One region of the Streptomyces altiplanensis genome, then DNA from elsewhere that is predicted to be linked to it. Evidence: riboswitches for the same ligand, from Rfam matches in the RefSeq annotation. Region 1 holds a riboswitch; the other holds the start of a gene.
The links. A riboswitch is a leader RNA that binds a small molecule or an ion and turns the genes downstream of it on or off. The one in region 1 is predicted to bind glycine.

Region 1 (11,379 bases):
TGCGGATAGCGGTTGTAGTGCTCCGGGTTGAGGCCCACCAGCTCCAGCAGCCGCTGGACCTCCCGCTTCACCCCGCCCTCGGGCGTGATGTCCTGCAACTTGAAGGGCGCGCTGATGATCGTGCCGACCGTGTGGCGCGGGTTCAGCGAGGAGTACGGGTCCTGGAAGATCATCTGTACGTCGCGGCGCAGCGGACGCATCTGCCCGGTGCCGAGGTGGGTGATGTCCCGGCCCTCGAACTCGATCTTCCCGCTGGTGGGCTCCAGCAGGCGCGTGATCAGCCGGCCCATCGTCGACTTGCCGCAGCCCGACTCGCCGACCACGCCCAGGGTCTCCCCCGGGCGCACGTTGAAATCGAGACCGTCGACGGCCTGGACCGCGCCGACCTGGCGCTGGAGCAGGCCCTTCCTGATGGGGAAGTGCTTCACCAGGCCGCTGACCCTCAGCAGGGGCTCGGGGGACGGCGGCGGCGAAGAGGACGCCTGCTCCGGGATCGTCACTTCGGGATCCTTCGTCTCGCTCACAGCTTCGGCGCAATCTCTTCGGTCCAGATCCGCGTCCGGTCCTCGGCCGCCATGTGGCAGGCCGAGTAGTGCCGGTCGGCTTCCTGACCGGGCAGCACCTTGAGTTCCGGCCGCTCGGTACGGGTGATCCCGCCCTTGGGCACGTCCGCGTACGGGCAGCGCGGGTGGAAGGCGCAGCCGCTCGGGATGTTGATCAGGCTGGGCGGTGAACCCTTGACCGGGATGAGGCGCTCGGTCTGGTCACGGTCGATGCGCGGCATCGAACCCAGCAGGCCCCAGGTGTACGGGTGCTGGGGCTCGTAGAAGACCTTCTCCGCGGGACCGCGCTCGACGCACCGGCCCCCGTACATCACCAGGAGGTCGTCCGCCAGTTCGGCGACGACGCCCAGGTCGTGCGTGATGATGATGACCGCCGAGCCGAACTCCTTCTGCAGGTCCCGGATCAGGTCGAGGATCTGCGCCTGGACGGTGACGTCCAGGGCGGTGGTCGGCTCGTCGGCGATGAGCAGCTCGGGGTTGTTGACCAGCGCCATCGCGATCATCGCGCGCTGGCGCATACCGCCGGAGAACTCGTGCGGGTAGCCGTCGAACCGCTTGTCGGGCTGCGGGATGCCGACCCGGTCGAGCAGTTCGATCGCGCGCCGCTTGGCGGCCTTCTTGTCGACCTTGTTGTGGATGCGGTACGCCTCCACGATCTGGTGGCCGATCGTGTAGTACGGATGCAGCGCGGACAGCGGGTCCTGGAAGATCATCGAGATCTCGCGGCCGCGCAGCTTGCGTACGTCGTCGGGGTCGGCGGACAGCAGTTCCTTGCCGTCCAGCCAGATCTCGCCGGAGATCTGCGCCTTGCGCCGGCCGTACTGGCCGACGGTGTGCAGGCCCATGATGCCGAGCGAGGTCACCGACTTGCCGGATCCGGACTCGCCCACGATGCCGAGGGTCTTGCCCTTCTCCAGCTGGAAGGAGAGGCCGTCCACCGACTTGACGAGACCGTCGTCGGTGGGGAAGTGCACCTTGAGGTCGCGCACGTCGAGGAAGGCGTCCGGCTGCGGGGAGCCGGTGCGTACGGGCTCCCCGACCGCACCGGTCTTCGTCAAGGGGGCTTCGGGGGCCTCCCCCGGGACAGGCACAGTGGTCACGAGAGCCTCACTCGGGGGTCGATCACGGAGTACAGGATGTCCACGACGAGGTTCGCGAGCACGACGGCCGCTGCGGCGATGAGCGTGACACCCAGGATGAGCGGAAGGTCGAAGTCGCCGATCGCCTTGACGGCCGCCTGGCCGAGGCCCGGGAGGCTGAAGGCGGTCTCGGTGAGGATCGCGCCGCCGACCAGGGCGCCGAGGTCCATGCCGAGGATGGTGAGGATCGGCGTCATCGTCGAGCGCAGCGCGTGCTTGCCGACGACGACCGGTTCGCTCAGGCCCTTGGCCCGGGCGGTGCGGATGTAGTCCTCGCCCAGGACCTCCAGCATGGTGGCGCGGGTGAGCCGGGCGTACATCGCGGCGTACAGGAAGGCGAGGGTCACCCACGGGAGCACCAGGCCGCTGAACCAGCCGAGCGGGTCCTGCGCGATGTCCACGTACTCGGCGTCGAACCAGCCGAGCTGGGTGCGGAAGACCGCCAGGGAGAGCAGCGCGGTGAAGTAGATCGGCAGCGACACACCGGCCAGCGCGAGGGTCATCGCCGCACGGTCGATCGCGGTACCCCGCTTGAGGGCGGAGATGATGCCGGTCGTGACACCGACGACGACCCACAGCACGCACGCACCGGCCGCCAGGGACAGCGTCACGGGGAGCCGCTCGGTCAGTACGGGCCAGATCTCCTGCTCCGTACGGAAGGAGTAGCCGAAGCACGGCGCGTCGCAGTGGAACGACGAACCGCCGCCTGTGTAGTCGCGGCCGACGAAGATCCCGCTGATGAAGTTCCAGAACTGCACCAGGATGGGATCGCCGAGGCCGAGCTTCTCCCGGACGCCTTCGACCGCGCCTGGGTCCGCCTGCTTGCCGATGAACATCGCGGCGGGGTCGCTGCCGGTCAGTTCCGGGATCACGTAGAAGATGCCGAAGGTCACGAGAGTGACCACGAGCAGCATCACGACGACGGCGGTCAGCCGCCTGATGAGGTATGCGAGCACTACGGTCGGCCCGGCGGCGGCCCGGGGATCCGGTGAGGGGTCCCCGGGCCGCCGCACGCGGCCATCACCTGCCCTTCGGGCTTAGCGGCGGGTGTGCCGGCGGAGCGAACGGACGGTCACTTGACGCCGAGGGAGGCGTAGTCGTAACGGCCGTTGTAGGAGTCGGCCGTGTAGACGTTGGTCAGCCGCGAGCTGCGCCAGATCACGTTCTTCTCGAAGGTGAAGGGCAGGTAGACCGCGGCCTCGGAGACCTTCTCGTTGATCTGCTTGTAGAACTCGGCGGCCTTGTCCGGGTCCGTCTCCAGCAGCGCCTTGTCGAACAGGGCGTCGATCGCCTTGTCCTTCATCATCGAGAAGTTGTTGTTGCCGCTGTCGAGGATGAAGCGGCTGTCGACCAGCGGCTGCGAGAAGCCCTGACCGGACGGGAAGTCGGCACCCCAGCCCATGATGATGATGCCGTAGTTCTTCTTCTCGACGTTCTTGGGAGCGCCGATGATGCCGGAGGTCTGCGCGCCGTCGTACTGGTCGATCTGCGCCTTGATGCCGACCTTCTCCAGCGACGCCTGCATCGACTCGGCGGTGGCGATCTCCTGCGGCTTGTTGTTGCGGACCGCGATCGTGGTCTCGAAGCCGTTCGGCTTGCCGCAGGCCTTGAGCTCTTCCTTGGCCTTCGCGACGTTGCCCGTGGTGTCCTTGAGGACGTTGTACGGGTCGTACTTCGGGTCGGAGCCCTTGATGCTCGGCGGCAGCATGTTGGTGGCGATGTCGCCGCCCGCCATCGGGCCGCCGCGCGCGGTCTGCAACGACTTGTGGTCGGAGCCGTAGATGACCGCCTTGCGGCAGTGGATGTTGTCCATCGGCTTGACCGTCTGCGGGAACACCGCGTACCGGATGAAGCCGGTCTGCGGGTTGTCGACGTTGGCCTTGTGGTCGCGCAGCGCCTTGGTGCGGCCGGCCGGGCTGATGCCGGTGGCGTTGATGTCGACGTCGTAGTCGCCCTCGATCAGGCGGTTGTCCATGTCGTCGGCGTTGGTGATGAGCTTGAGCGAGACCTTGTCCGGCAGTGCCTTGCGGACGGCGTCGCTCTCCTTCTTCCAGTTGGGGTTGCGGCTCAGCTCCATGCCCTTGTTGGGGGTGTAGGAGTCGATCTTGTACGGGCCGTTGGAGAAGGGCTTCAGGCCGTACTTCTCGACCGTGTCCTTGTCCTGGCGGACCGGCGTGGCGGCCGGCATGGCCAGCATCTGGAGGAAGTCGCCGTTGGGCTTCGGGAGCTTGAAGACGATGGTCTTGTCGTCCGGTGTCTCGATGGCCTTCAGACCGAGCTTGTCGGCCGACTTGTCCTTGTACGGACCCTTGTACTCCTTCTTCGGGTCCAGGACCTGCTGAAGGTAGATCGGGCCACCGGAGATCTTGTCCTGGGCCCAGATGCGCTCGATGCCGTACTTGATGTCCTTGGAGGTGACGGGCTTGCCGTCCTCCCATGTGACGTCGTCCTTCAGCGTGAAGGTGTACGTCTTCTTGTCCGCGGAGACCTTGCCCGTGTCGGTTGCCATGTCTGCGACGAGTTCGGTGGACTCGGTGCCCGCGGCCGGCTTGAAGGTGATCAGCTGGCGCGTGTAGTAGCGGGCGAAGTCCCACATGAAGCCGTAGTAACCGCGCTGCGGGTCCCAGGAGTCGGCGTCCTGCGTACCGATGAACTTGATCGTGCCGCCCTTCTTGTCCGAGGCGTTCGCGATCTTGCCGACGGCCGCGTTGAAGCCGGGGGCCTTGCCGTTGCCGTCGGCCCCGTCGTCCTTGCCTCCGCCGCCACAGGCCGCGGTGCCGACGAGCGCGGCGACGACGAGCGCCGCACTTGCGGCGAGCCGTCGCCTGGAAGAACTGTTGGCTGTCACGATCAGCAACCTCCGTGAGAGTGCCGGCCCTTGAGTGGGCCGACGGTTGTGGTGGCCTCCTGACACATCGGCAGGGGCGGCGCGTAGGGCGTGTGCGGGTGATACGGGACGAACGGTCAGCGGGAACCCTTCGGGTCCAGCGCGTCGCGCACGCCGTCGCCGAAGAGGTTGAAGGCCAGCACGGTGACGAAGATGGCCACGCCGGGCGCGATCATGAACATCGGATCCGCCTCGTAGTACTCCTTGGCCTTGGAGAGCATCTGCCCCCAGGAGGCGGTGGGCGGCTTGACTCCGGCGCCCAGGAAGCTCAGGGCGGCCTCGCTGAGGACGTTGGTCGGGATCATCAGCGTCGTGTAGACGGTGATCGGCGCGACCAGGTTGGGCAGCAGCTCCTTGAACAGGATGTACGTCCGGCCCGCGCCGAGGCTGCGAGCCGCCTCGACGTACTCGCGCTCCCGGAGGGAGAGCGTCTGGCCGCGGACGATCCGGCCGACGTACGGCCACCCGAAGAAGCCGATGACGACGATGAGCGCGCCGATGCGCACACCGGAACCGCTGAAGCCCCAGAGGGAGTTGGGCAGTACCGAGACCAGCGCGATGATGAAGAGGAGCTGCGGGAAGGCCAGCAGGACGTCCATCACGCGGCTGATCACCGCGTCGACCCAGCCGCCGAAGTAACCGGCGATGATCCCGAAGACCGTGCCGAGCGCGACGGCGAAGAGGGCCGCGAGGAAGGCGACCAGCAGCGAGATCCGGGCGCCGTAGACGAGGCGGCTGAACACGTCGCGGCCGTTGACCGGTTCGACTCCCAGCAGGAAGTCGGAGCTCATGCCGCCCCAGCTGCCGATCGGCGTGCCGAACAGCGGGTCGATCTTGTCCTCGTGGAAGTCGTTCGGCGGGTGGCCGAGCACACTGACGATCAAGGGCGCGAACACCGCGACCAGGATCAGGAACAACACGACGACGCCGCCGGCCAGTGCCACCTTGTCGCGCTTGAGCCGCACCCAGGCGATCTTCCAGGGCGAGCGGCCTTCGATGGCTTTCGCCGGGACATCGGCCGCGACGTCGACGGCCGCGGTCTGTGCCGCGTTCGTGTCGTGCAGTGGTGCCGTCATCGTGGTGGGGACCCCTCTCGGCTCGGCCGACGGTGGTCGGCCCGCGCCCGCCGCTGTAGCGGCTTGTTCGCATCGCAGGTGCAAGTGGTGCAGAAGGTGGTCGTACAAACGCATGTGACACAGGGAAAGCGGGTCGTACACAAGACCGACGTTCCTTGTTGCGGGAGTCTTCAACGAGCTCGCGATCACCCGCCAGACCTGGCGGGGAATGGATGCGCAACCGTGATGTGGCCTGCGGGCTTCCGTTATCCGAACATCTTGATCGGCTCAGCGGACCACAAGCATCCTTATGCACCAGACCGGACATGCCGCCCAACGGCCTTTATGAGCTACCGAATTGGGTTGTACGCACGATCGGCGAAATGAGTGGGGCCGGCCGGCCGGCGGGACGGGCGGGGCCGGCGGGGCGAGCGCGTTCAGTAGGCGCGCGGCGCCGGGTAGCCGTAGCCGCCCTGCGGGGCGGAGGAGGGCGCGGCGGGAGCCTGCGCCTCGCGGTCGTAGAACGGACGGGCGTTGGCGCGCAGCCACATGGCGACCGGGTCGTACGCGTCGGACATCGCGACGGTGGAGACGGGCAGCCCCTCGGGGACCGCGCCGACCGACTGCTGCATCATCGCGCGCACCGCGTCGACGGACTGCGGGCTCGTGTCGTAGAGGCCGAGTCCGATGGCCAGGTACGGCGCCCCGAGCGCCGGCTGCACCCAGGCGCGGCGCAGGGTGCGGACCGCGGGCGTACGGTGGGCGTTCTGCGTGAGCAGGGCGTAGAACTGGGGGATCTCAACGGCGGGTTCGGACAGCCGCAGCGGTCCGGCGGGCATCCGGTCGAGCCCCGTGGCGATACGCCGCAGATCGAGCCACGGGATGCCGAGGCCGCCGCCGGGCGCGTGCGGGTTCAGCCAGATGCCCCAGCGGTCGGGGAAGAGCGCGCGGGCGACGTCCTGGCCCGTGACCACTTCGTACGCCCGGCTCCAGCCGCTCGCGGCGAGTTCCTGGGCGGAGGTGACGCACGGCGCGTAACCGAGTCCGTCGACCTCCATGTTTCCGTACTGGGCGTCGGGGGAGCCCGCCTGGCCGTGCCAGAGCAGCATCCAGACCCGGCCGCCGGCCGGGTCGGCGAGGGCGCGCAGCAGCGCCTCGTACGCGTCGTACCGCCCGGGTGTCACCTGGCGCAGCATGTGCTCGACCTGCCCGGCCGCCGCAGTGCCTGACGCGCTCACCCTGGGTCCCGCCCCTCTTCGATCCACCGTGTTGCACCAGCTTAAGCGGCAGCACCGACACCGAGCACGAGTCAGGCGCGCGTGTAGAAGGGCCGCACCTTCTCCAGCATCCAGCCCGCGACCGGGTCCTGCGCCACGTCCAGCAGGAGCAGGTTGACCGGCCAGGGCACCTGGACCCGGCCGAGCGCCCGGCCGAGCGCGTCCATCGGGGCGTTCGGGTCGGCGCCCTCCCAGGTCGCCAGCTGTACGCCGACGAACAGCGTCGGGGACTCGCCCTCGATACTGGCGAGCGCCCGGCGGGCGGTCACCACCACACCGCTCTCCTCGAACTCACCGGCCGCGGCGGAGAGGAAGTCGACCGGCTCCTCCTGCCAGTCCGGCTCGAAGAGCCGCACCCTGCCCCCGGTGGCCGGCCCGTCCAGCGGCGTACGGCCGGCCCGGCAGAGCTCGGCGACGGCGGGCGGCGGCAGCGGCACGCCGACCGCGCCGTCCGGGTTCACGGCGATGCCGAGCTGCGGGGGCAGGCCGCGGGCGAACTCGCGGGCGGGCGCCACGGCGAAGGACATGTGGGGCCCGGCGCACCGGCGCAGCTGCTCCTCGGAGCTGTACACGGGGACGTACGCCTCGCCGTGGAGGTCCAGGGTGGGCAGGTCGAGGTTCGGGGAGTCGGGCCCGCCGCCGTTCGGCAGCGGCACCCACACCTGGCTGCGCCCCAGCACCTCGACGATGCGGGCGCCCGCGGCGGGGGCGCCGAGCGAGGCGGCCAGCACCTCTTCGAGCTCGTTGCCGGGCCAGCCGCCTCCGCCGTGCGGGTGGGCGGGCAGGGGGATGTCTGGGTAGTCCACGGGCACGACCCTAACGCGGCGCCGGCGGTGCCCCGAGGGGCTGTTCCCCTAACCGGAGCCGCGTCCCGGCCGGGAAGCCGATCCCCGCCAGCGCCCCCGCCGCGTCCCGGTCCAGCAGCACCGCCGACGCGCAGCCGGCCGGGAGCCTGCCGCCCTCCGCGTCCCGGACCAGCCGGCCCACCGCCCGCCGGTGCCGGGCGAACGCGTAGCCCGAGACCCCGCGGCCCCGCTCCTCCTGGCCGGCCCGCGCCACCTGCGGCGTCACGTCGAGCAGCACCAGGTGCAGGGCGACGCCCCGCCGGCGGGCGTCGCGCGCCAGCCAGCGCCGCACCCAGGCGAGCGTGCCGCAGTCGTGGACCACGACGCTCCCGCCGGACCGCAGGGCGCGCCGCAGCCCGGCGTAGTGGGCGGCCCGTACGAGGGGGCGGTAGAGCGCGTACGGCAGCAGGCGCGGCATGCGCGCCTCCCACCGCTCGCGGACGTCCTGCGAGTCGATGCGGTGCACCCCCTCCGTCGCCGTACGCCGGATGAGGGTGCTCTTGCCGCTGCCGGGCAGCCCCGAGACGACCACGACGTCGCCGGCCGCGAAGGCCAGCGTCCGCGGGCTGCGCCCGGCCCGCTCGCGCAGGTCGCGGACGGTGGGCACCGGCCGGCGGGCGCTCTCCCCGGCCTGCACGCCCTGCGGTGCGGGCACCGTGCCGTGCGTGGTGCCCGCGGTCGTCACGTACGTACCGGGCCGCTGCAACGTCATCGCACTCCCCCTGTCAGGTGTCCCCGCCCTTTTCCCCACCCTTGCCCAAGAAGTGTAAAGAAAAGGTAATGCGTCACAAGTGATTTGCGTCTGTGCCGGGGTGCCGCCCGGCCGCCCCGCCGGCGGAGGATGCGTGCAATGATGTGCGCGCCAACTCCATACCGGCCGCTTGAATCCGCGCGGGAGAGTCCGAAGCACGCAGAAGCACTCCAGGAGTGCCCGGTGCCCAGGACGCCGAAGGAGCAAGTCCCTCCCTTGAATCTCTCAGGCCCCGTACCGCGCGGGCGAGGCATATCTGAAAAGCGGGCCGCCGTGTCGCGGCTCCACCCAAGGTGCAAGCCGGGACTCTCCCGGTGAACCTCTCAGGTTCCGATGACAGATGGGGAGGATTGTCCTCACCTGTCATGCCCTGCCCTGGGAGCCCCACACATGAGCAACGCCCCCCGTCACACCGCCCTCGACGCGACTCATCGTTCGCTGGGCGCGACCATGACCGACTTCGCGGGCTGGGACATGCCGCTGCGGTACGCCAGCGAGCGCGACGAGCACAACGCCGTACGGACCCGCGCGGGCCTCTTCGACCTCTCCCACATGGGCGAGATCACCGTCACCGGCCCCCAGGCCGTGAACGCCCTCGACTACGCGCTCGTCGGCAACATCGGCACGATCGGCCTCGGCCGCGCCCGCTACACCATGATCTGCCAGGAGGACGGCGGGATCCTCGACGACCTGATCGTGTACCGGCTGGCCGAAACCGAGTACATGGTGGTGGCCAACGCCGGAAACGCCCAGACCGTCCTCGACGCGATCACCGGGCGCGCGGCCGGATTCGACGCCGTCGTACGGGACGACCGTGACGCGTACGCCCTGATCGCCGTCCAGGGCCCCGAGTCCCCCGGGATCCTGAAGTCCGTCACCGACGCCGACCTCGACGGCCTGAAGTACTACGCCGGTCTGCCCGGCACCGTCGCCGGCGTCCCCGCCCTCATCGCCCGTACCGGCTACACCGGCGAGGACGGTTTCGAGCTGTTCGTGGCCCCGGCCGACGCCGAGAAGCTGTGGCAGGCGCTGACGGACGCGGGCAAGGACGCCGGTCTCGTCCCCGCCGGCCTCTCCTGCCGCGACACGCTGCGCCTCGAAGCGGGCATGCCCCTGTACGGGCACGAGCTGACCACCGCGCTGACCCCCTTCGACGCGGGTCTTGGCCGGGTCGTGAAGTTCGAGAAGGAGGGCGACTTCGTCGGCCGCGCCGCGCTCGAGGCCGCCGCCGAGCGCGCCGAGACCGCGCCGCCGCGCAAGCTGGTCGGCCTGGTCGCCGAGGGCCGCCGCGTCCCGCGCGCCGGTTTCCCCGTGGTCGCCGACGGCAGGGTCATCGGCGAGGTCACCTCGGGCGCCCCGTCCCCGACGCTCGGCAGGCCGATCGCCATGGCGTACGTCGACGCCGCGCACGCGGCGCCCGGCACCTCCGGCGTCGGCGTCGACATCCGCGGTACGCATGAGCCGTACGAGGTCGTTGCGCTGCCGTTCTACAAGCGCCAGAAGTGACCCCCCGCACAACCTTCCCGTTCACCAGCACTCCCCCGCGTACAGGAGAATTCAGGTCATGAGCAACCCCCAGCAGCTGCGTTACAGCAAGGAGCACGAGTGGCTGTCGACCGCCGAGGACGGCGTCGCGACGGTCGGTATCACGGAGTTCGCGGCCAACGCGCTCGGTGACGTCGTCTACGCCCAGCTCCCGGAGGTCGGTGACACGGTGACCGCGGGCGAGACCTGCGGCGAGCTGGAGTCGACCAAGTCGGTCAGCGACCTGTACTCCCCGGTGACCGGTGAGGTCGTCGAGTCCAACCAGGACGTCGTGGACGACCCGTCGCTGGTGAATTCCGCCCCCTTCGAGGGCGGCTGGCTCTTCAAGGTGCACGTCGCGGAGGAGCCGGCCGACCTGCTCTCCGCCGACGAGTACAACGCCTTCTCCTCCGGCAACTAAGACCTCGAACGGGACCGTGATGACGCTTCTCAACACTCCCCTCCATGAGCTCGACCCGGACGTCGCCGCCGCCGTCGACGCCGAGCTGCTCCGCCAGCAGTCCACCCTCGAAATGATCGCCTCGGAGAACTTCGCTCCGGTCGCGGTCATGGAGGCGCAGGGCTCCGTCCTCACCAACAAGTACGCAGAGGGCTACCCGGGCCGCCGCTACTACGGCGGCTGCGAGCACGTCGACGTGGTCGAGCAGATCGCCATCGACCGCATCAAGGCGCTCTTCGGCGCCGAGCACGCGAACGTACAGCCGCACTCGGGCGCCCAGGCCAACGCGGCCGCGATGTTCGCTCTGCTGAAGCCCGGCGACACGATCATGGGCCTGAACCTGGCCCACGGCGGTCACCTGACCCACGGCATGAAGATCAACTTCTCCGGCAAGCTCTACAACGTGGTCGCGTACCACGTGGACGACGCCACCGGCGAGGTCGACATGGCCGAGGTCGAGCGCCTCGCCAAGGAGTCGAAGCCGAAGCTGATCGTGGCCGGCTGGTCCGCGTACCCGCGTCAGCTGGACTTCGCCGCCTTCCGCCGCATCGCGGACGAGGTCGGCGCGTACCTCATGGTCGACATGGCGCACTTCGCCGGTCTGGTCGCCGCGGGCCTGCACCCCAACCCGGTGCCGCACGCCCACGTCGTCACCACGACCACGCACAAGACCCTCGGCGGCCCGCGCGGCGGAGTCATCCTCTCCACCGCCGAGCTCGCCAAGAAGATCAACTCGGCGGTCTTCCCCGGTCAGCAGGGCGGCCCGCTGGAGCACGTCATCGCCGCGAAGGCCGTCTCCTTCAAGGTGGCCGCGAGCGAGGAGTTCAAGGAGCGCCAGCAGCGCACCCTGGACGGCGCCCGCGTCCTGGCCGAGCGTC
Region 2 (11,379 bases), on a different contig from region 1:
TCATGCCGCGGTCGAGCGCGTAGTCGCGGTCGGCGAGCTTGCGCAGGTAGCGCAGCATCGCGGTCTCGGAGCGGTGCTGGTGGAAGACGGGGTGCGTGAGGACCTCGTCGGTCCGCAGCAGACCCTCGGGCAGCGCGTCGGCCGCCTGCGCGTCGAGCGCCTCGATGTCGGCGTCGACCCCGAAGGCCGCCCAGACCGCGGCGATCTGCGCGCGGCCCGTCGTCTCGTCGCAGGCCATGGAGACGTGGTCGGCATCGGCCAGGTACAGGTTGACCCCGCCCTCACGGGCCGCGGCGACGACGTCGGCCGCCCTGCCCGGGACCCGCGCGGTCAGCGTGTCGAAGTACGAGCCGTGCACGACCTCGACCCCGCCGGCCCGCAGGCCCTCGGCGAGCAGCGTCGCGTAGCGGTGCGTGCGGCGCGCGATGCCGCGCAGCCCGTCGGGGCCGTGGTAGACGGCGTACATCCCGGCCATGACCGCGAGCAGCACCTGCGCGGTGCAGATGTTGCTGGTGGCCTTCTCCCGGCGGATGTGCTGCTCACGCGTCTGGAGCGCCAGCCGGTACGCCTTGTTGCCGTCGGCGTCTACGGAGACACCCACGAGCCGCCCCGGCAGGCTGCGCGCGAACTTCTCGCGTACGGCCATGAACCCGGCGTGCGGGCCGCCGAAGCCCATCGGGACGCCGAAGCGCTGGGTGGTGCCCACCGCGATGTCCGCGCCGAGCTCGCCGGGCGAGGTCAGCAGCGTCAGCGCCAGCAGGTCGGCGGCGACGGTGACGATCGCACCGAGCTCGTGCGCCTGCTCGATGACGGGCTTGATGTCCCGTACGGCGCCCGAGGCGCCCGGGTACTGAAGCAGCACACCGAAGACACCACGCTCGGCGGCCTCGGCCGGAATGCCTCCGGACAGATCAGCGACGACGACGTCGACCCCGGTCGGCTCCGCACGCGTCCGGATGACGGCCACGGTCTGCGGCAGCGTGTCCGAGTCGATCAGGAAGACGCCGTTCTTGACCTTGCCGACGCGGCGCGAGAGCGCCATGGCCTCGGCGGCCGCGGTGCCCTCGTCGAGCAGCGAGGCGCCCGAGGTCGGCAGACCGGTCAGGTCGGCGACCATCGTCTGGAAGTTGAGCAGCGCCTCCAGGCGGCCCTGCGAGATCTCCGGCTGGTAGGGCGTGTACGCCGTGTACCAGGCCGGGTTCTCCATGACGTTGCGCAGGATCACCGGCGGCGTGAAGGTGCCGTAGTAGCCGAGCCCGATCATCGGGGCGAGCACCTGGTTGCGGTCCGCGAGCGTACGCAGCTCGGCCAGGACCTCGGCCTCCGTGCGGGCGTCGGGCAGCCCGAGCGCCTCGGCGCTCTTGATGACGTCCGGCACCGCGGCCGCGGTCAGCTCGTCGAGCGAGCCGTAACCGACCTGGGCGAGCATCTTGGCCTGAGCTCCGGCATCGGGCCCGATGTGGCGCTGCTCGAAGGGGATGCCACGCTCAAGCTGTGAGAGCGGAATGCGGTTTGCGGTCATCTGCGGAAGGCCTCCTGGTCTGACGCGACCTGCGAGGGGCACCACGGCACGGGTACCCGGACGGCCTCCCCCTCTGTCATCTCAACCTGAGAGCTTCACCGGAAGACCGTACGGACGTCGCTGACGCCGAGGGTCGTTCCGGCTTTCACCGTCGGTGAGGAAGGGAGCCGCAACAGGTGCTGTGCTCTTCTCCAGCACATGCCCGTCCGACGCCCGCCCTGCTTTCCAGAGTGACCTCGTCCGTGCGGTACGGGGGCCTGAGAGATTCCGGGGAGGATTTGCTCCTTCGGCGTCCCCGGCATGTTCACCGGAGACTCTCCCGCACGGGGTCAGCAGCCATTTGCCAGCCTACCAGCGAGCCTCGTCGCGGATCCCTCGAGTGGCCGAGTCCACAGTTGTGCACTTTCGTAGGGTCTTACGGAGCAGCTGCGATCAGTTGGAGGGACCGTGCAGACCGACATCGATCCGCGCAGTCTGATCGGCCGCAAGGCGTTCGACCGCAACGGCAACAAGATCGGAACGGTGGACGAGGTGTACCTCGACGACGCCACGGGAGTGCCCGAATGGGCAGCCGTACGCACCGGCCTCTTCGGCCGCGACGCCTTCGTCCCCCTGGAACCCAGCACGGTCGTGAACGACTCCCTCCGCGTCCCCTACGACCGCGCGCTGATCAAGGACGCCCCGGACTTCGGCGTCGGCCGCCACCTCTCCCCCGAGCAGGAACTCCAGCTCTACCACCACTACGGGCTCGACGTCGCCTCCCCCGCCCCCGACCGGGACTTCGGCCGGCTGGCCGGAGACGACCCCGCCTGATCCCCGGCCGCCCTCACCAGCGGGAGCGGATCCGACGGCACCAGATCCGGATCGTCCACCTTGAAGGTCCGCACCCGCCCGGGCGCCGACGTCGGCTCCTCGAACCGCACGGTGACCCTCCCGACCCCGCTGCCCTGCACCCATCCCGCTCCGTACACGGCGTGCCGCACGTCCTGCCCGGCCAGCCACCGGCGCTCCGGCGGCGCCTCGGGCACCGGCGCCCCGCCGCCGCCCGGATCCGCCTCCACGGCTTCTTCCGCCGACTGCGACTCCGCCTGCGCCCGCTCACCGGCCGCCTGGGCGAAAAGGTCCTCCTGCGTGAAGTCGGCGAGCCCGGTGACCCCCACCCCGAGCAGCCGCACCCCGCCCGTGGTGTCCACGGACTCCAGCAGCCGCCCTGCGGCCTCCCGCACCACCGCCGGGTCGTCCGTCGGCCCACGCAGCGTCTCGGAACGCGTCAGCGTCGAGAAGTCGTACCTCCGCACCTTGAGGACCACCGTCCTGCCCGACCGCCCGGCCGTCCGCAACCGCTGCACACACCGGTCGGACAGCCGGACCACTTCGGTCCTGATCCTGACCCGGTCATGCAGGTCCACCTCGAAGGTGTCCTCGACCGACACCGATTTCGCGTCCCGCTCGGCCACCACGGGCCGGTCGTCGTGCCCGACGGCCATCCGGTACAGCGAGACCCCGTGCGCCTTCCCCAGCAGCCGTACGAGCTCGTCCTCGCCCGCTTCCACCAGGTCGACGACGGCCGTCATCCCCGCCCGCCGAAGGTGCTCCCCGGTCGCAGGCCCGACCCCCGGCAGTGTCCGTACGGGCATCGGCCCCAGCAGCTCGCGCTCGGTGCCCGGCTCTATGAGCGTCAGCCCGTCCGGCTTGGCCTGCTCCGACGCGATCTTCGCGAGCATCTTGGAGCCCGCGAGCCCCACTGACCCCGTGAGCCCCGTGACCGCCCGGATGTCCGTCCGCAGCCGCTCTCCGGCCCTGCGGGCGGAGGCCGAGTCGTCGGCCACCCCGCCCGCCTCCAGGTCGACGAAGGCCTCGTCGAGGCTCAGCGGCTCCACCAGCGGGGAGAGCCGGCCGAGGAGTTCCATGACCTGTTCGCTCACGGCACGGTAGAGGGAGAAGCGCGGCATCAGATAGGCGGCGTTCGGGCACAGCCGGCGTGCCTGGGCCACCGGCATCGCGGAGTGCACCCCGAAGCGCCTGGCTTCGTACGAGGCAGTGGCGACGACCCCGCGGGTTCCGATACCGCCGACCACCACGGGCTTTCCGCGCAGACTCGGCTTCGCCGCCTGCTCTGCGGCGGCGTAGAAGGCATCCATGTCGAGATGCAGGATGGTGGGCGCGGATCTCACACCACCGATGCTGCCGTACGGCACTGACAATCGGCGGCCGGCAGCACGGCAGGAGGCCGGACCGCCCGTCAGACCGCCTTGTTGCGGCGCCGGGCGAGCTCGTCGGTGGGGTTGTGGCCCACCAGCGTCTCGCCCGTGTCGACGCGCTCGCCGTGCAGCTGGGACAGCGCGCTCTCCACGTCCCGCCAGACCACGCCCACGGCGATCCCGAACACGCCCTGCCCGCCCTGGAGAAGTTCGACGACCTCGTCGGGCGACGAGCACTCGTACACCGTCGCACCGTCACTCATGAGCGTCATCCGCTCGAGGTCCTGGAACCCGCGGGCCCGCAGGTGCTGGACGGCGGCGCGGATGTTCTGCAGTGCGACACCGGTGTCCAGGAACCGCTTGACGATCTTGAGGACGACGACGTCGCGAAAGCTGTAGAGACGCTGCGTACCCGACCCGTAAGCGGGCCGCACGCTCGGCTCGACCAGCCCCGTGCGTGCCCAGTAGTCAAGCTGCCGGTACGTGATACCAGCCGCCGCGCACGCGGTCGGCCCCCGGTACCCGATGCTCTCCGTGCTGTCGGCCGCCGCTGTCCCGCCCATGGCCGACGTCACGCTCTGCCGCCCCGCCAGAGGGCCGACCGCACTGCCGTGAAGCGGATACGGCCCGCCCGCCACCGTACCGTCGCCGCTGCTTCTCACGCCGACCTCCGTCCTTGACCTGCCCTGTCGACGGTAGGCAGTCACCCGGGGTGCGTCAACGATCGCCACACTCGGCACGCCGAGTGATAATCACCCTGAGAGTGGTTTCCCGTGCCCCACTCCGGGGAAAGGCTACTCGAATGCGCGGACGGCCCCTGGTGCACGGCTCACTGGCTGTTGGTCCCGAAGTCCTCAGGAGAGATCTGGTCGAGGAACTCACGGAACTTCTCCACCTCGTCCTCCTGCTCGTCGGGAATCGCGATACCGGCGTCGTCCAGCACGCCGTCGCTGCCGTAGATCGGCGTTCCGGTGCGCAGTGCCAGCGCTATGGCGTCCGAAGGCCTCGCACTGACCTCGACTCCACTGGCAAAGACCAGTTCAGCGTAGAAGACCCCTTCCCGCAGGTCGGTGATGCGGACTTCGGTGAGCTCCTGGCCGACCGCTTCGAGTACATCCTTGAAGAGATCATGGGTCAGCGGCCTGGCAGGGGCCATCCCCTGCTGGGCAAAGGCGATCGCGGTCGCCTCCCCCGGCCCGATCCAGATGGGGAGGTACCGATCGCCTCCCACTTCACGCAGGAGCACGATCGGTTGGTTCGAGGGCATTTCCACCCGGACACCTACGACGTCGAGCTCGTTCACACAGCAACCCTAGGACGTGCCTGGCAGGTTTGGGTAGTCGGGCTCCCCCATGCTCAGTGCAGCCGTACGCCGAGAGCCGTCTGGATGAGGGCCGAATGGAGCCGGACGGACAGCTCCGCGAGCTCCTTGGTCGTGGCCTCCGCATGCGCTCTGGTCTGCGGATTCCGGTGCCGGCGCAGCGGAGCGACGACCTGCTCGACCAGGCCGGCCTCCCGGTCCGCCGCCGCTTTCACCGCTCGCAGATGCCGCGGCTCCAGGCCGAAACGTCCCAGGTCGGCGACGAGCTTGGCCACCGTGACGGCATCGGCGTCGTACCCGCCACCCGGCAGGGACGAGATCAGGCCGTACGACTCCCACTCCTCGAGCTCCTTCTCGCCGACCTCGGCGGCGGCCAGGAACTCCGCGCGGCCGATCCGCACTGTGGCCGGGCGGTCGGCCTCGACCTCCGGCGAGCCGTCGTGCACGTCACGCGGCCCGCCGGCAGACGGAAGCTGCACCTGCTCACCGCGCTCCAGCGCTTCGAGATGCTCGCGGATGACCTTGAGCGGAAGATAGTAGTCGCGCTGCATACGCAGCACCTGGGCCAGCCGCTCGATGTCGTCCGGGCTGAATTTGCGGTATCCGGAGGGTGTCCGCTGCGGTTCGACAAGTCCCTCGGTCTCCAGAAAACGAATCTTGGAGATGGTGACCTCGGGAAACTCGTCGCGCAACAGGTTCAGCACGGTGCCGATACTCACCAGCCGACCGCCTGCGGTGGCGGTGCCGTCTCCGGCACCGCCCGTCAGTGTTCGCAGCATGGACCTTCCCGTACGGGTCAGATGGCCCGCTGGCTCGCGTAGAAGACCAGCCGGTACTTACCGATCTGCACCTCGTCGCCGTTCGACAGCGGAACCGAGTCGATCCGCTCCCGATTGACGTAGGTGCCGTTGAGACTGCCGACATCCGAGACGGTGAATCCGCCGTCAGCACCCCGACGGAATTCCACATGACGCCGTGAGACGGTCACGTCGTCGAGGAAGATGTCGCTCTGCGGGTGCCTGCCGGCCGTGGTCAGCTCACCGTCCAGGAGGAAGCGGCTGCCCGAATTCGGACCGCGTCGCACCACCAGCAGCGCCGCACCCAGCGGAAGGGCGTCGACGGCCGCCTGGGCCTCGGGCGAGAGCGAGGGAAGAGCAGTTTGCCCCGTCACTTCCGCCTCGTACGCCTCGAGCCCTGAAATGGAGATTGTCGACGTCGTCTCCGAGGGACGCTCGGCGGCGACTCCGGGCCGCAGCGGCGCTCCGCAGTTGGAACAGAAACGACTGGCCTCGGCATTGCGATGCCCGCACCTCGTACAAACCGGCAAGGCCGACATGGACGGACCCTCCTGCCGCGGCTGCCCCTCACGGGCATGGGATGCGTACGGATCGGAGGCAAACTCTCCACCCGTACTTGAGGCTGACGATTCCCCGAAACCTATGCGGCCAGGACCGGTGGGGTCAACAGCCGACGCGCCCCGACCGCCCGAAATGTCACCACCTGGACCAGTGACCTCGTCCCGGAAGAGCGGGCGCTCACCGCCCTGCTCCTCAGCTTCTCCACCACGCGGAGCACGGTGGCGGGCGGTGCTGTTCGCACTGTCCTCGCGTGCACTCTTGCCGAACAACTTCGCAAACAACTTCACGGGCGATTCCCCTTGACTGAAACAGACCCGCCCGTGGGGCAGGACGAACCCTGAATGAACACACCTGCCGAACCGGACATCTTCACAACGTCCGTATCCACCAAACAGTTTCCACCACGCACCATGCCTTCGGTGCGCCGACCCCCCGCAACCTCATGCCCTTGTCCCGGTACTCCCATTCGCCCCCGCCTCACTGCGGTGACGACCGAGCGTAGTCAGGCCGCTTCGCCGGTCGCAAGGCATCCACGACGATCTTCTCCGAGCGGGCGACAGTAGCGATGGCCTGCTCCTTCTCCAGCGTCTGCACCACACCGCCGGGGATGTTGAGCGCGGGCTCCAGGTCCTGCGGCTTGCCGATCACCTCGAAGCGGTACGGCGCGCCGACCTTCTGTCCGTCCACCTGGATGCCGCCGTCGCTGTCGGAGAAGTACGTGTCCGCGACCACCCTGACGTCATTGATCTGGATCGCTTCCGCGCCTGCCGCCCGCAGTTCCTGGATCGCGTCCAGCAGCATGTCGGCCTCGACCGTGGAGTGCGGGTCCGTGATCGTCAGCGTGATCCCGGGCCCCTGCGCCGCCACCGTACCGGCCAGCACACCGAGCTGACGTTCCTTCTCCAGCGTCTGCTTACGGGCCTCTTCCGCCTGGTCCGAGCTGTTCTCCAGCTCTGTCTTCTGGTCGTCGAGCTTCTGCTTCTCGTCCTCGAGCCGTTGCGTACGATCGTCCAGTTCGTCCAGGATGCGCACCAGATCCTCCTGGCGCGCTCCCCGCAGCGCGCTGTCGTCGCTGTTCGACCTGACCTGGATCGCGAGCCCGAGCCCGAGCACGAACAGCAGCAGCGCGACGACGAGTTGCGCCCGCGTGACGCGCGGAGGCCACAGACCCGCGATCAATCGCTGACGCCCTGTCGAGGGCCGCTGCGCCACCGGCTCCTGAGCCCGCACTTCTTCTTCGCCCTGCTGGGGGCTGTCTTCCGTACTCATCTGCCTCACGCCCGGAACACGTGACGGCGAATCGCCGCCGCGTTGGAGAAGATCCGGATGCCGAACACCACAACCACACCCGTGGACAGCTGCGCGCCGACGCCCAACTTGTCACCCAGGAACACGATCAACGCCGCCACCACGACGTTCGACAGGAAGGACACCACGAAGACCTTGTCGACGAAAATTCCGTCAAGCATGGCCCGCAGACCACCGAAGACCGCGTCGAGGGCCGCGACGACGGCGATCGGCAGGTACGGCTCGACGACCGCCGGCACCTCGGGCCGGACCAACAGTCCGACCACGACTCCCACGACGAGGCCCAGTACGGCGATCACGATGTGCCCTTCCCTGTGTTGGCCACGCCTTTCCCGGCGCCCCCGGCCAGCGGCTCTGCTGTACGTATGATCAGGCTCGGCGCGGCAGGAAGCCGGACCTCGTCCTGAGCGGAAATGCTTGTCCTGATGCCGTAGTTCTCCTGCAGCACATGCAGGTACTGACCATCGGCACTGTTTTGGAAATCGGTACTCAACCGCCGTCCGTCCCCCACCGCCAGTACCGTGTACGGAGGCACCAGCGGTCTGTTGTCGACCAGTATGGCGTCGCCGGCGGCACGGATCGCCGACAGGGAGGTCAGTCGCTGCCCGTTGATGGCCACAGCCTCGGCGCCCGAGGACCACAGACCATTGACGACCCTCTGCATGTCCCGGTCCCGCAATCGACCCGTATCGGAGAAGCTCGTGCTCTCCCGCGGACCGCCGCCGCCCTGGTCGGTGTCCTTGGCATCGTCCACGACGAGCTTCACCCCCGGCCCTTGCAGAGCCGTCGCTCCGGACAGCAGAGTGACCGGCCCGCCTTGGTCACCACCGTGTTCCTGAAGCGCCTTCCGCTGCCGTTCCCCCACATCGGCCCGGAGCTTTTCGACGTTCTGCTCCAGCTCGTCGGCCGCGGAGGTCTCCGCCTCGACACGGTCGATGAGCTCTTCACGTTCCTTCGCGACGACCGGTGCCGCGATCCGCGCCTGTGCGGCACCAACGGTGACGACCAGGGCGGCCAGCACAAGGCCAGCGGCCAGCCCGAGCTTCGCGCGCAGCGTGCGTGGCATCCCCGCGCTGCCGTCGGCCTTCCTGCGGGCCGCCGCCTCCGCGTACCCGTCGTCGAGGCTGTGGTCCATCACATTCGTCAGCAGTGACATGGACGCGTCGGGGCGCCGAGGTGGAGGAGAACTGCTCCGATCAGGGGACTGCTGCGACATGCCGCACATCGTCGCACGTCGGAGCTGTTACCGCCGAATGGCCCCACCGATGTGCCGGACGGAGTGTGACAACACCGTCCGGCACACCGGTCACACCTCAGTGACCTGCGCTGTCCACGACTGCGGCCCACTCGTCGAGCAACGCCTGGGCCGAATCGTCATCAGGCCCCTCGGCCCACAAATGAGTGACAGCCTCCGCCGGATCGGGCAGCACCATCACCCATCGGCCGTCCGCCTCGACCACACGTACACCGTCGGTCGTGTCCACGAACCGCTCTCCCGCGGCCTCGACCACACGGCGCATGACGAGGCCCTTCACCGCCCATGGTGTGGCCAGATCCCGTCGCAGCACATGGGCTCGCGGTATCCGCGCGTCGATCTGGCTCAGCGTGAGCTGGGTTCGGGCCACCAGCCCGATCAGCCGCACGAAGGCGGCGGAGCCGTCGAAGACGCTGCTGAACTCGGGAACGATGAAGCCACCGCGCCCGTCGCCACCGAAGATGGTGGACTCTTCACGGCCCACTCGTGTCAGGTCGTCCGGCGACGTGGTCGTCCAGTCCACCTGCGTTCCGTGATACGCCGCGACCTGCTCAGCGATCCTCGTGGTGGTCACGGGCAGCGCGACCCGCCCACTGCGCCGTTCAGCTGCGACCAGATCGAGCATCACCAGAAGCGCCCGGTCGTCCTCGATGATCCGTCCGCGCTCGTCGACGAGCGACAAGCGCTCACCCACCGGGTCGAACCGCACTCCGAAGGCGGCCCGCGCCGAAGCGACGATCTCACCGAGCCGCACAAGGCCGGAACGGCGAGAGTCCGCTGTCTCCGTCGGCCTGGATTCGTCGAGTCCAGGATTGATGGTCAGCGCGTCGACCCCGAGCCGTCCCAGCAGGCTCGGCAGCACAAGACCGGCACTTCCGTTGGAAGCGTCGACGACGACCTTGAGCCCCGATTCGGCGATACCCGTGACATCCAGGTTCCGCAACAACGACCCGGTATAGGAGTCGAAGACACTGGCCGGGAAGTGCAGGTCGCCGATCTCACCGGGAAAGGCCCGCCGGTACTCCTGCCGGGCAAACACCCGGTCGAGCTTGCGCTGTCCGGCCTGCGACAGGTCCGCGCCACGCTCGTCGAAGAACATGATGTCGACGGAGTCCGGCACACCCGGAGTCGTACGGATCATGATTCCGCCGGCGCTGCCACGCGCCGTCTGCTGACGCGCCACCGGCAGCGGCACATTCTCCAGATCGCGTACGTCGATGGCGCTCGCCTGAAGCGCCGAGATCACCGCCCGCTTCAGCGCACGCGCACCACGTGAATGGTCACGCGCGGTGGTGACCGTCGCCCCCTTCTTGAGCGTGGTGGCATAGGCACCCGCGAGGCGCACCGCCAGCTCGGGGGTGATCTCCACGTTCAGAATGCCGGAGACACCACGCGCTCCGAAGAGATGCGCCTGCCCTCGCGACTCCCAGATCACCGAGGTATTGACGAAGGCGCCGGCCTCGATGGTCTTGAACGGATAGACCCGCACATTGCCCTGAACAATCGATTCCTCACCGACGAGGCACTCGTCCCCGATGACGGCGCCGTCCTCGATCCGCGCGGCCCGCATGATGTCGGTGTTCTTTCCGATCACACAGCCGCGCAGGTTGCTGTGCTGACCGATGTAGACGTTGTCGTGCACGACGGCCCGATGGAGGAACGCCCCGCTCTTGACGACGACATTGGACCCTACGACCGTGTGCTCCCGGAGCTCCACGCCGGCCTCGACCTTGGCGTAGTCACCGATGTAGAGCGGCCCCCGCAGCACCGCGTCCGGGTGCACTTCGGCACCCTCCGCCACCCAGACTCCGGGAGAGATCTCGAAACCGTCGAGATCCACATCGACCTTGCCCTCCAGGACGTCGGCCTGAGCCTTGACGTAGCTCTCGTGCGTGCCCACGTCCTCCCAGTAGCCCTCGGCGACGTAGCCGTAGATCGGCTTGCCTTCCTTCATCAGCTGAGGGAAGACGTCACCCGACCAGTCGACAGAGACATCGGCCTCGACATAGTCGAACACCTCGGGCTCCATGACATAAATGCCCGTATTCACGGTGTCCGAGAAGACCTGCCCCCACGTGGGCTTCTCCAGGAACCGTTCGACCTTCCCTTCCTCGTCCACGATCGTGATGCCGAACTCCAGAGGGTTCGGCACCCGGGTCAGGCACACCGTGACCAGTGCGCCCTTCTCCTTGTGGAATCTGATCAGGTCGGTGAGGTCGAAGTCCGTGAGGGCATCACCCGAAATGACAAGGAATGCATCGTCCTTCAATGCTTCCTCGGCATTCTTCACACTGCCGGCAGTGCCGAGTGGCTTCTCCTCATTGGCATAGGTGAGCTCCATCCCAAGCTCTTCGCCGTCACCGAAGTAGTTCTTGACGAGCGAAGCCAGGAACTGCACGGTCACGACGGTCTCA

Region 2: linked by a shared signal. The riboswitch ahead of gcvP (aminomethyl-transferring glycine dehydrogenase) and the one ahead of gcvT (glycine cleavage system aminomethyltransferase GcvT) in region 1 are both predicted to bind glycine.

What each region holds. Positions count from the first base shown of each region.
Region 1 covers NZ_JBSFUB010000017.1:57,403-68,781, reverse strand. The annotation lists gene ACWD0Y_RS11290 (ABC transporter ATP-binding protein) at 1-500, opposite strand, end outside; gene ACWD0Y_RS11285 (ABC transporter ATP-binding protein) at 521-1,621, opposite strand; gene ACWD0Y_RS11280 (ABC transporter permease) at 1,660-2,658, opposite strand; gene ACWD0Y_RS11275 (ABC transporter substrate-binding protein) at 2,775-4,553, opposite strand; gene ACWD0Y_RS11270 (ABC transporter permease) at 4,667-5,665, opposite strand; gene ACWD0Y_RS11265 (enhanced serine sensitivity protein SseB C-terminal domain-containing protein) at 6,082-6,882, opposite strand; gene ACWD0Y_RS11260 (enhanced serine sensitivity protein SseB) at 6,954-7,727, opposite strand; gene ACWD0Y_RS11255 (AAA family ATPase) at 7,738-8,478, opposite strand; glycine riboswitch at 8,649-8,767, shown strand; glycine riboswitch at 8,768-8,867, shown strand; gene gcvT (glycine cleavage system aminomethyltransferase GcvT) at 8,908-10,023, shown strand; gene gcvH (glycine cleavage system protein GcvH) at 10,082-10,462, shown strand; gene glyA (serine hydroxymethyltransferase) at 10,482-11,379, shown strand, end outside.
Region 2 covers NZ_JBSFUB010000065.1:30,395-41,773, forward strand. The annotation lists gene gcvP (aminomethyl-transferring glycine dehydrogenase) at 1-1,522, opposite strand, end outside; glycine riboswitch at 1,758-1,854, opposite strand; gene ACWD0Y_RS24870 (PRC-barrel domain-containing protein) at 1,970-2,335, shown strand; gene ACWD0Y_RS24875 (DNA polymerase IV) at 2,263-3,696, opposite strand; gene ACWD0Y_RS24880 (MerR family transcriptional regulator) at 3,765-4,385, opposite strand; gene ACWD0Y_RS24885 (bifunctional nuclease family protein) at 4,553-5,026, opposite strand; gene ftsR (transcriptional regulator FtsR) at 5,080-5,823, opposite strand; gene ACWD0Y_RS24895 (FHA domain-containing protein) at 5,841-6,797, opposite strand; gene ACWD0Y_RS24900 (DUF881 domain-containing protein) at 6,880-7,671, opposite strand; gene ACWD0Y_RS24905 (small basic family protein) at 7,677-8,009, opposite strand; gene ACWD0Y_RS24910 (DUF881 domain-containing protein) at 8,006-8,926, opposite strand; gene ACWD0Y_RS24915 (sugar phosphate nucleotidyltransferase) at 9,024-11,379, opposite strand, start outside.